Regions from separate parts of the Streptomyces purpurogeneiscleroticus genome, predicted to be linked through region 2. Evidence: riboswitches for the same ligand, from Rfam matches in the RefSeq annotation. Region 2 holds a riboswitch; the other holds the start of a gene.
The links. A riboswitch is a leader RNA that binds a small molecule or an ion and turns the genes downstream of it on or off. The one in region 2 is predicted to bind glycine.

Region 1: another riboswitch for glycine. It lies ahead of gcvP (aminomethyl-transferring glycine dehydrogenase); the one in region 2 lies ahead of gcvT (glycine cleavage system aminomethyltransferase GcvT).

What each region holds. Positions count from the first base shown of each region.
Region 1 covers NZ_NHSG01000122.1:9,503-13,910, reverse strand. The annotation lists gene gcvP (aminomethyl-transferring glycine dehydrogenase) at 1-1,712, opposite strand, end outside; glycine riboswitch at 1,901-1,998, opposite strand; partial or broken gene CCS38_RS06405 (PRC-barrel domain-containing protein) at 2,112-2,519, shown strand; gene CCS38_RS06400 (DNA polymerase IV) at 2,405-4,015, opposite strand; gene CCS38_RS06395 (MerR family transcriptional regulator) at 4,195-4,408, opposite strand, start outside.
Region 2 covers NZ_NHSG01000385.1:858-5,265, reverse strand. The annotation lists gene glyA (serine hydroxymethyltransferase) at 1-516, opposite strand, end outside; gene gcvH (glycine cleavage system protein GcvH) at 581-958, opposite strand; gene gcvT (glycine cleavage system aminomethyltransferase GcvT) at 1,080-2,204, opposite strand; glycine riboswitch at 2,356-2,452, opposite strand; gene CCS38_RS27920 (AAA family ATPase) at 2,705-3,403, shown strand; gene CCS38_RS27915 (enhanced serine sensitivity protein SseB) at 3,506-4,330, shown strand.

The sequences.
Region 1 (4,408 bases), on a different contig from region 2:
TTGGGCTGCAGGGAGACCTTGTCGTAGCCGGTGACGACGGCGAGGCGCTCCTCCAGCTCCTGGATGAGGGTGAGGTACCCCTGGGCCTGGTCGACCGGCGCGAAGGGGTGCAGCTGGCCGAACTGCGGCCAGGTCACCGGCTCCATCTCGGTGGTCGCGTTCAGCTTCATCGTGCAGGAGCCGAGCGGGATCATGCCGCGGTCCAGCGCGTAGTCGCGGTCGGCGAGGGTGCGCAGGTAGCGCAGCATCGCGGTCTCGGAGCGGTACTGGTGGAAGACCGGGTGGGCGAGGTAGTCGTCGCTGCGCAGCAGGGACTCGGGCAGCGCGTCGGCGGCGGCCGCGTCCAGCTGCTCGATGTCGCCCTGGATGCCGAAGGCGCCGAGCACGGCGGTGAGCTGGGCGCGCCCGGTGGTCTCGTCGCAGGCGATGCCGATCAGGTCGGCATCGACCTGGCGGAGGTTGACGCCGGCCTCGCGGGCGGCGGCGACGATCTCGGCGGCGCGGCCGGGGACCCGCGCGGTGAGGGTGTCGAAGTACGTGCCGTGCACCACGTCGATGCCGCCGGCGCGGAGGCCCTCGGCGAGGACCGAGGCGTAGCGGTGGGTACGGCGGGCGATGGCGGCCAGGCCCTCGGGGCCGTGGTAGACGGCGTACATGCCGGCCATGACGGCGAGGAGGACCTGCGCGGTGCAGATGTTGCTGGTGGCCTTCTCGCGGCGGATGTGCTGCTCGCGGGTCTGCAGGGCCAGGCGGTACGCCTTGTTGCCGTCGGCGTCGACGGAAACTCCGACCAGGCGGCCGGGGAGGCTGCGGGCGAACTTCTCGCGGACGGCCATGAAGCCGGCGTGCGGGCCGCCGAAGCCCATCGGCACACCGAAGCGCTGCGTCGTACCGACCGCGATGTCGGCGCCGAGCTCGCCGGGCGAGGTGAGCAGGGTCAGGGCCAGGAGGTCGGCGGCGATGGTCACGATCGCGCCAAGTTCGTGAGCCTGTTCGATGAGCGCGCGAGGGTCGCGGACCGCGCCGGAGGCGCCGGGGTACTGCAGCAGCACACCGAAGACGCCGCGCTCGGCGATCTCGGCGGGGATGCCGTCGCTCAGGTCGGCGACGACGACCTCGACACCGGTGGGCTCGGCGCGGGTCTCTATGACGGCGACGGTCTGCGGCAGACAGTCGGCGTCGACGAGGAAGACGCCCTTCTTGACCTTGCCGACGCGGCGGGCGAGCGCCATGGCCTCGGCGGCCGCGGTGCCCTCGTCCAGCAGCGAGGCGCCGGAGGTGGGCAGCCCGGTGAGGTCGGCGACCATGGTCTGGAAGTTCAGCAGGGCCTCCAGCCGGCCCTGCGAGATCTCCGGCTGGTACGGGGTGTACGCGGTGTACCAGGCCGGGTTCTCCATGACGTTGCGCAGGATGACCGGCGGCGTGAACGTGCCGTAGTAACCCAGGCCGATCATGGAGGAGAGCACGCGGTTGCGGTCCGCGAGGCCCCGCAGCTCGTCCAGGACCTCCGCTTCGGTACGGCCCTGGGGCAGGTCCAGCGCCTCGGCGCTCTTGATCACGTCGGGGACGGCGGCCACGGTCAGTTCGTCCAGCGAACCGAAGCCGATGTGCGCGAGCATCTTCGCCTGGGCCGCCTGGTCGGGGCCGATGTGGCGCTGCTCGAAGGGGGTGCCGCGCTCCAGCTCGGTCAACGAGATGCGGTTGGTGGTCATCTGCGGGGGCCTCCTGGTCTCTGGGACCTACGAGGGGCACCACGGCGCTGGTGCCCGGACGGCCTCCCCCTCTGTCATCTCAACCTGAGAGCTTCACCGGAACGCACGCAGCGTCCGGTTTTCACCGTCGGTGAGGAGGGGCTCCGGTGCTGCACTGGTCCGTGGCCCACCCTGCTTTCCAGAGTGATCTCGTCCGCGCGGTACGTGTGCCTGAGAGATTCCGGGGAGGAGTTGCTCCTTCGGCGCCTCCGGCCCGGGGGTCGGAGAGCTCTCCCGCACGGGGTCATCGATCGCTGACCAGCCTACCAGCGCGACTGCTCGGCATCCTTCGAGTGGCCAGGGCGGGAAATGTGCCGTTTCGTAGGGTGCAAAGGGCGGTTCCGGCAGGTAGGAGGAACAGTGCAGACCGATATCGATCCCCGCAGTCTGATCGGCCGCAAGGCGTTCGACCGGCACGGCACCAAGCTCGGCACCGTCGACGAGGTGTACCTGGACGACGCGACCGGCGAGCCGGAGTGGGCAGCGGTCCGTACGGGGCTCTTCAGCCGGGACGCGTTCGTGCCGCTGGAGCCGAGCCGGCTGGTCGACGACGCGCTGCACGTGCCGTACGAGCGGAAGCTGATCAAGGACGCGCCGGATTTCGGAGTGGGCCGTCACCTCTCGCCGGAGCAGGAACTGCAGCTCTACCACCACTACCGGCTGGATATCTCCGCCACGGACGCGGAGCTCGCCGGGGAGGACGCGGTCGGCCGCCCGACCGCCGGCTCCGCCGACCGGGAGTTCGGGCGGATAGCGGGCTCGCCGGAGGACTGAGCGGCAGGCGAGGACGGCTCCGCGACTGCCGGAGCTGCCGACGAGGGCGGATCCGCGGCCATGGGCGGGTGCGCTTCCCCTTCGTGAGCGGGCGGAACATCCGCCGCGGCAGAGTCCTGCGGACCGCCGCCCACCAGAGGCAGCGCCTCCCCCGGCGTCAGCGCCGGATCGTCCACCAGAAACGTCCGCACCCGTCCCGGCGCCGACCAGGGCTGCTCGAACCGTACGGTGACCCGCCCCAGGCCGCTTCCCTGGACCCATCCGGGGCCGTACTCGGCGTGCACCACGTCCAGGCCCGGCAGCCACTTCCTGGGCCGCTCAGCGGCCTCCTCGGCCTCTTCCTCCCCACTGTCCGCTGCCGCCCCGTCCGCCGCTCTGGCCTCCTCGACGAGCCGGGCCTCCTCGGCCGCCCGCTCCGTCGCCACCTGCGCGAAGAGGTCCTCCTGCGTGAAGTCGGCGAGGCCCGTCACCCCCACGCCGAGCAGCCGCACCCCGCCCGTCGTGTCGATCAGGTCCAGCAACCGCCCGGCCGCCTCCCGCACCACCGCGGGGTCGTCCGTCGGCCCGCGCTGCGTCTCGGACCGGGTCAGCGTGGAGAAGTCGTAGTTGCGCACCTTCAGCACGACCGTCCGGCCCGAGCGCCCGGCCGCGCGCAGCCGCTGCACGCACCGGTCCGCCAGCCGCATCACCTCGGCGCGCACCCTCGTACGGTCGGTGAGGTCCACCTCGAAGGTGTCCTCGACGGAGATCGACTTGGCGTCCCGCTCCGCGACCACGGGCCGGTCGTCCCGGCCGAGCGCCATCGCGTACAGCCCCGCGCCGTGCGCCCGCCCCAGCAGCCGCACCAGCTCCGCCTCACCGGCCTCAGCGGTCTCCGCGACCGTGTGGATCCCGGCCTTGCGCAGCGCCTCGGCCGTGGCCGGGCCGACGCCCGGCAGCGTCCGCACGGTCATCGGCCCGAGCAGCTCGCGCTCCGTGCCCGGCTCGATCAGCACCAGGCCGTCCGGCTTGGCCTGCTCCGACGCGATCTTCGCGAGCATCTTGGCGCCCGCGAGCCCCACCGAGCCGGTCAGTCCCGTGACCGCCACGATGTCCCGGCGCAGCTGCTCCCCCACCGCACGGGCCGATGCGGCGTCGTCGGCGACACCGCCGGCCTCCAGGTCCACGAAAGCCTCGTCCAGGCTCAGCGGCTCCACCAGGGGCGACAGCTCGTGCAGCAGCGCCATGACCTTTTCGCTCACCTGGCGGTAGACGTGGAAGCGGGGCGTGAGATACGCGGCATTGGGGCAGAGGCGGCGGGCCTGGGCGGTGGGCATGGCCGAGCGGACGCCGAAGACGCGGGCCTCGTACGACGCGGTGGAGACGACGCCGCGCCCGCCGATGCCGCCCACCACCACGGGCTTCCCGCGCAGGCTGGGCTTGGCCGCCTGCTCGGCGGCCGCGAAGAACGCATCCATGTCCAGATGCAGGATCGTCGGCGCACGTCTCACGTCACTGATGGTGCCGTACGCCACTGACAATCGGCCGCGCGGCGGGCCGGGACCGCTCCGGCAGGCGCCGTACGTCGGCTTCCGCCGAAGCCGTACGACTACTCCTGCGTTCCGCGTCGTACCGTGCGTCTGCACGGGCTCCGTACCGCGCGTCCGCCCCCGCCTCGCCGCCCGGCGCTCTAGACCGCGCGGTTCCTCCGGCGGGCCAGCTCGTCGTGGGGATTGTGGCCGATCAGGGTCTCCCCGGTGTCCACGCGCTCTCCGTGCAGCTGGGACAGCCCGGCCTCCACGTCCCGCCAGACCACGCCGACGGCGATGCCGAAGACGCCCTGACCACCCTGGAGCAGATCGACGACCTCGTCGGGCGAGGTGCACTCGTACACCGTCGCGCCG
Region 2 (4,408 bases):
GGCGATGATCACCTTGGGGCGGTGCTCCTTGGCGAGCTGCTCGACCTCGGCCATGTCGACCAGGCCGTTGCCGTCGACGTGGTAGGGAACCACGTTGAACTGCTTGCCGGAGAAGTTCAGGCGCATGCCGTGGGTGAGGTGCCCGCCGTGCGCGAGGTCCAGGCCGAGGATGGTGTCGCCCGGCTTGGCCATGGCGAACAGGGCTGCCTGGTTCGCGGAGGCGCCCGAGTGCGGCTGCACGTTGGCGTACTCGGCGCCGAACAGCTCCTTGACCCGGTCGATCGCGATCTGCTCGGTGACGTCGACGTGCTCGCAGCCGCCGTAGTAGCGGCGGCCGGGGTAGCCCTCGGCGTACTTGTTGGTGAGGACCGAGCCCTGCGCCTCCATGACGGCGACCGGAGCGAAGTTCTCCGACGCGATCATCTCGAGGGTGGACTGCTGACGGTGGAGTTCGGCGTCGACAGCGGCGGCGACGTCGGGGTCGAGCTCATGGAGGGAGCTGTTCAGAAGCGACATGAGTCTTCCTGGGTGGGAGCCTCCGAGGGGCTTGTGACCCCTCGGCACGGCGGGCGGGCGTAGGTCAGCCGGCGGTGAAAGCGGTGTACTCGTCAGCGGAGAGCAGGTCCTCCGGCTCGCCGCTCAGCTTCACCTTGAACAGCCAGCCGCCCTCGAAGGGGGCGGAATTCACCAGCGACGGGTCGGCCACGACGTCCTCGTTGATCTCGGTGACCTCACCGTCGACCGGGGAGTAGAGATCGCTGACGGACTTGGTCGACTCCAGCTCGCCGCAGGACTCACCCGCGGTGACGGTGTCGCCGACCTCGGGGAGCTGGGCGTAGACGACATCGCCGAGCGCGTTGGCCGCGTGCTCGGTGATGCCGACCGTCGAGACGCCGTCCTCGGCGGCCGACAGCCACTCGTGCTCCTTGCTGTACCGGAGCTGCTGGGGGTTGCTCATGGTTCGATTCTCCTGGATGCGCGGGAATGATCGTGCAGAGGGTCTTGACAGGTGAGACGCGAACGCGTCACTTCTACCGTCCGCAGGGACGGGCCGTGGCGGGTTGCGCCACGCCGGGCGGCTACTTCTCGCGCTTGTAGAAGGGCAGCGCGACGACCTCGTAGGGCTCGTGCTTGCCGCGGATGTCCACGGCGACGCCCTTCGTGCCCGGCTCGGCGTGCGCCGCGTCCACGTACGCCATCGCGACCGGCTTGCCGAGGGTGGGGGAGGGGGCGCCGGAGGTGACGGTGCCGATGGCGGTGCCCTCCGCGTCCACGACCGGGTAGCCCGCGCGCGGCACGCGGCGGCCCTCGGCGATCAGCCCGACCAGCTTGCGCGGCGGGTTCTGCGCGGCGCGCTCGGCGGCCGCGGCCAGCGCCTCGCGGCCCACGAAGCGGCCCTCGTTCCCGGGCTTCTCGAACTTCACGACCCGGCCCAGGCCCGCGTCGAACGGCGTCAGGGAGGTGGACAGCTCGTTCCCGTACAGCGGCATGCCCGCCTCCAGGCGCAGCGTGTCGCGGCAGGACAGGCCGCAGGGGACCAGGCCCGCGCCCTTGCCCGCCTCGGTCAGCGCCTCCCAGAGCGCGACCGCGTCGGCGGGCCGGACGAACAGCTCGAAGCCGTCCTCGCCGGTGTAGCCGGTCCGCGCGATCAGCGCCTCGACGCCCGCGACGGTGCCGGGCAGGCCCGCGTAGTACTTCAGGCCGTCCAGGTCGGCGTCGGTCAGGCTCTTCAGGATGCCGGCGGACTCGGGACCCTGGACGGCGAGCAGCGCGTACGCGTCGCGGTCGTCCCGCACGGCGGCGTCGAAGCCGGCCTGTCGCTGGATGAGCGCGTCCAGCACGGTCTGCGCGTTGGAGGCGTTGGCGACGACCATGTACTCCCGGTCGGCCAGCCGGTAGACGATCAGGTCGTCCAGGATGCCGCCGTCCTCCTGGCAGATCATCGTGTACCGGGCGCGGCCCGGCTTCACCGAGCCGATGTTGCCGACCAGCGCGTAGTCGAGGAGGTCGGCCGCCTGCGGGCCGGTGACGGTGATCTCGCCCATGTGGGAGAGGTCGAAGAGGCCGGCGCGGGTGCGGACGGCGACGTGCTCGTCGCGCTCGCTGCCGTAACGCAGCGGCATGTCCCAGCCGGCGAAGTCGGTCATGGTCGCGCCGAGCGCGCGATGCGTGGCATCGAGCGCGGTACGACGGGGTTCACTCATGGCAGCGGGCTCCCGGGGTGGACGACAGGGACGTATCGGACGTCTCCCCATCTGTCATCGGAACCTGAGAGGTTCACCGAAAGCCCCCATCGGGGCTTCGGCTTGCACCTTGGGTGGGGCCGCACCCGGGCGGCCCGCTTTTCAGATCTGCCTCGTCCGCGCAGTACAGGGGCCTGAGAGATTCAAGGGAGTACTTGCTCCTTCGGCGCCCCGCCGTGGCCTGGCGGGAACTCTCCCGCGCGGATTCAAGCGGCCGGTATGCAGTTGAGCGCCGGTGTGCGGTCACGGTGCACGGTGGCGCGCACATCATTGCACGGGAGCGCCGGATAGAGGAGTCCCGGCCCGCACACCCGGGGCATCCGGCCCGTACACCCGGAGTACCCGTCCCGCACACCCGCCGTACGTCGCACGACCTGTCCCGCGCTTGATGCTCATTACCTTTTCTTGACACTCTGCGGGTATGGGGGAGACCCAGTGAACCAACGGGGAGGGCGATCACGGTGCAGAGGCAAGCCGTATGCGCGACGACGGCGGGGGTCGCGCCCGGCGCGGTGCCGCGCCGTGCCCGCGTGCCCAAGGCGGTGGCGCGTCCCGGCCGCGGCGCGCCCCTGATGGACCTGCGCGGCATGGAGGGCGAGGCGGCCGTCCGGGAACTGGGCTTTCCCGCGGGCGGTCTGGTGATCGTCTCGGGGCTGCCCGGCAGCGGCAAGAGCACGCTCATGCAGCGCGTGGTGCCCGCGCTGGACAGGGCCGGTGCGCCCGTGCACCGCATCGACTCCCAGGACGTACGGGAGCGCTGGGAGGCGGGCCGGCTCGGCAGGCTGCCGTACGGCCTGGTCCGCCCGCTGGTCCGGGCCGCGCACTACCACGGCCTGCGGCAGGCGCTGCGCTCCGGCGGCAGCGTGGTCGTGCACGACTGCGGCACGCTCGCCTGGGTGCGCCGCTGGATCGCGCGCACCGCCCGGCGGGAGGGCCGTGAGCTGCATCTCGTCCTGCTCGACGTGCCGCCGGAGGTGGCGCTCTCCGGGCAGCGGGCGAGGGGCCGCGGGGTGTCCGGTTACGCCTTCGGGCGGCACCGGCGCGCGGTCCGGCGGCTGCTGGCAAGGGCCCGGACGGCGCGGCTGCCGAAGGGGTTCACGGCGTCGGTGCTGCTGGACCGGCGGTCGGCGGACGCACTGGAGCGGACGACGTTCGGCTGACGTCGACCGCCCCGTCTTGAGCTCCGGGACGGGGGGCGAATCGCTCGCCGCGGACCGCTAGGGTTTTCGACCAAGCAGCGCGGTACGAAGCGGGTGGTGACCATGGACATTCCGGAGCAGAGCATCCCTGGGCAGGGCATTTCCGAACAGGGCATTCCGCAGTTGGCCTGGCCGGCCAACGAGCTGGAAGAGGTGCTCGCGGCGTCGGTGGGCCACCCCAACGCCGGCGCCCGGATCGTCGAGGTGCTCGGCCGCAGCCGGATCTGGGTGCCGCTGCCCAAGGGCGGCGGCCCCGACAGCGCCGGCTTCGGCCGGCCGGGGCTGGACCTGCCCACGGTGGAGCTGCCCGACGGCATGGCGTACGTCCCCGTCTTCAGCTCCGAGCAGGAGTTCCTGCGGGTCGTCGGGGCGCACATGCCGTGCACGGTCGCGCCGGCCCGCGAGTTCGCCCGCGGCCTGCCGCCCAAGATCGGCATCGCCGTGAACCCGGACGGCACCGTCGGCGTACCGCTGCCGCCGCCCGCCGTGGCCGAGCTGTGCCGCGGTGACATGCCGCGCGAGGGCCTGCCCTCCGGCGGCCGGGTGCGGCTGTACGAGCCGGACTGGCAGGACGAGCCGGTGGACTTCCTCGCCGCGGCGGGGCTGGAGTTCTCCGGCGTTCCGTACGTCACGACCGCCCGCCGCTGCCTCGCGAACATCGAGGGCGACGCGCCCACGCTCTTCGTCGGCGTGCAGGTCGCCGACCCGGCGGCCGCGTTCCAGGACCAGGCGCAGCGGGACGGCGCGCTCGCCGCCCTGGGCCGGGCCCTCGGCGCCGTACCGGTGCCCTGGCCCGTCCAGCTGGTCATGCTGGACATCGCACAGGACCCCGTCGTGGACTGGATGCGCGAGCGGGTCCGGCCGTTCTACGCACAGGACCTGGGGTAACGCGAAACCGGGCCGCGTGTCACGGGGCGCGGACGCGAACCGGACCGTACCGTGACGGATCGCGCGCGCCCGGCCCGG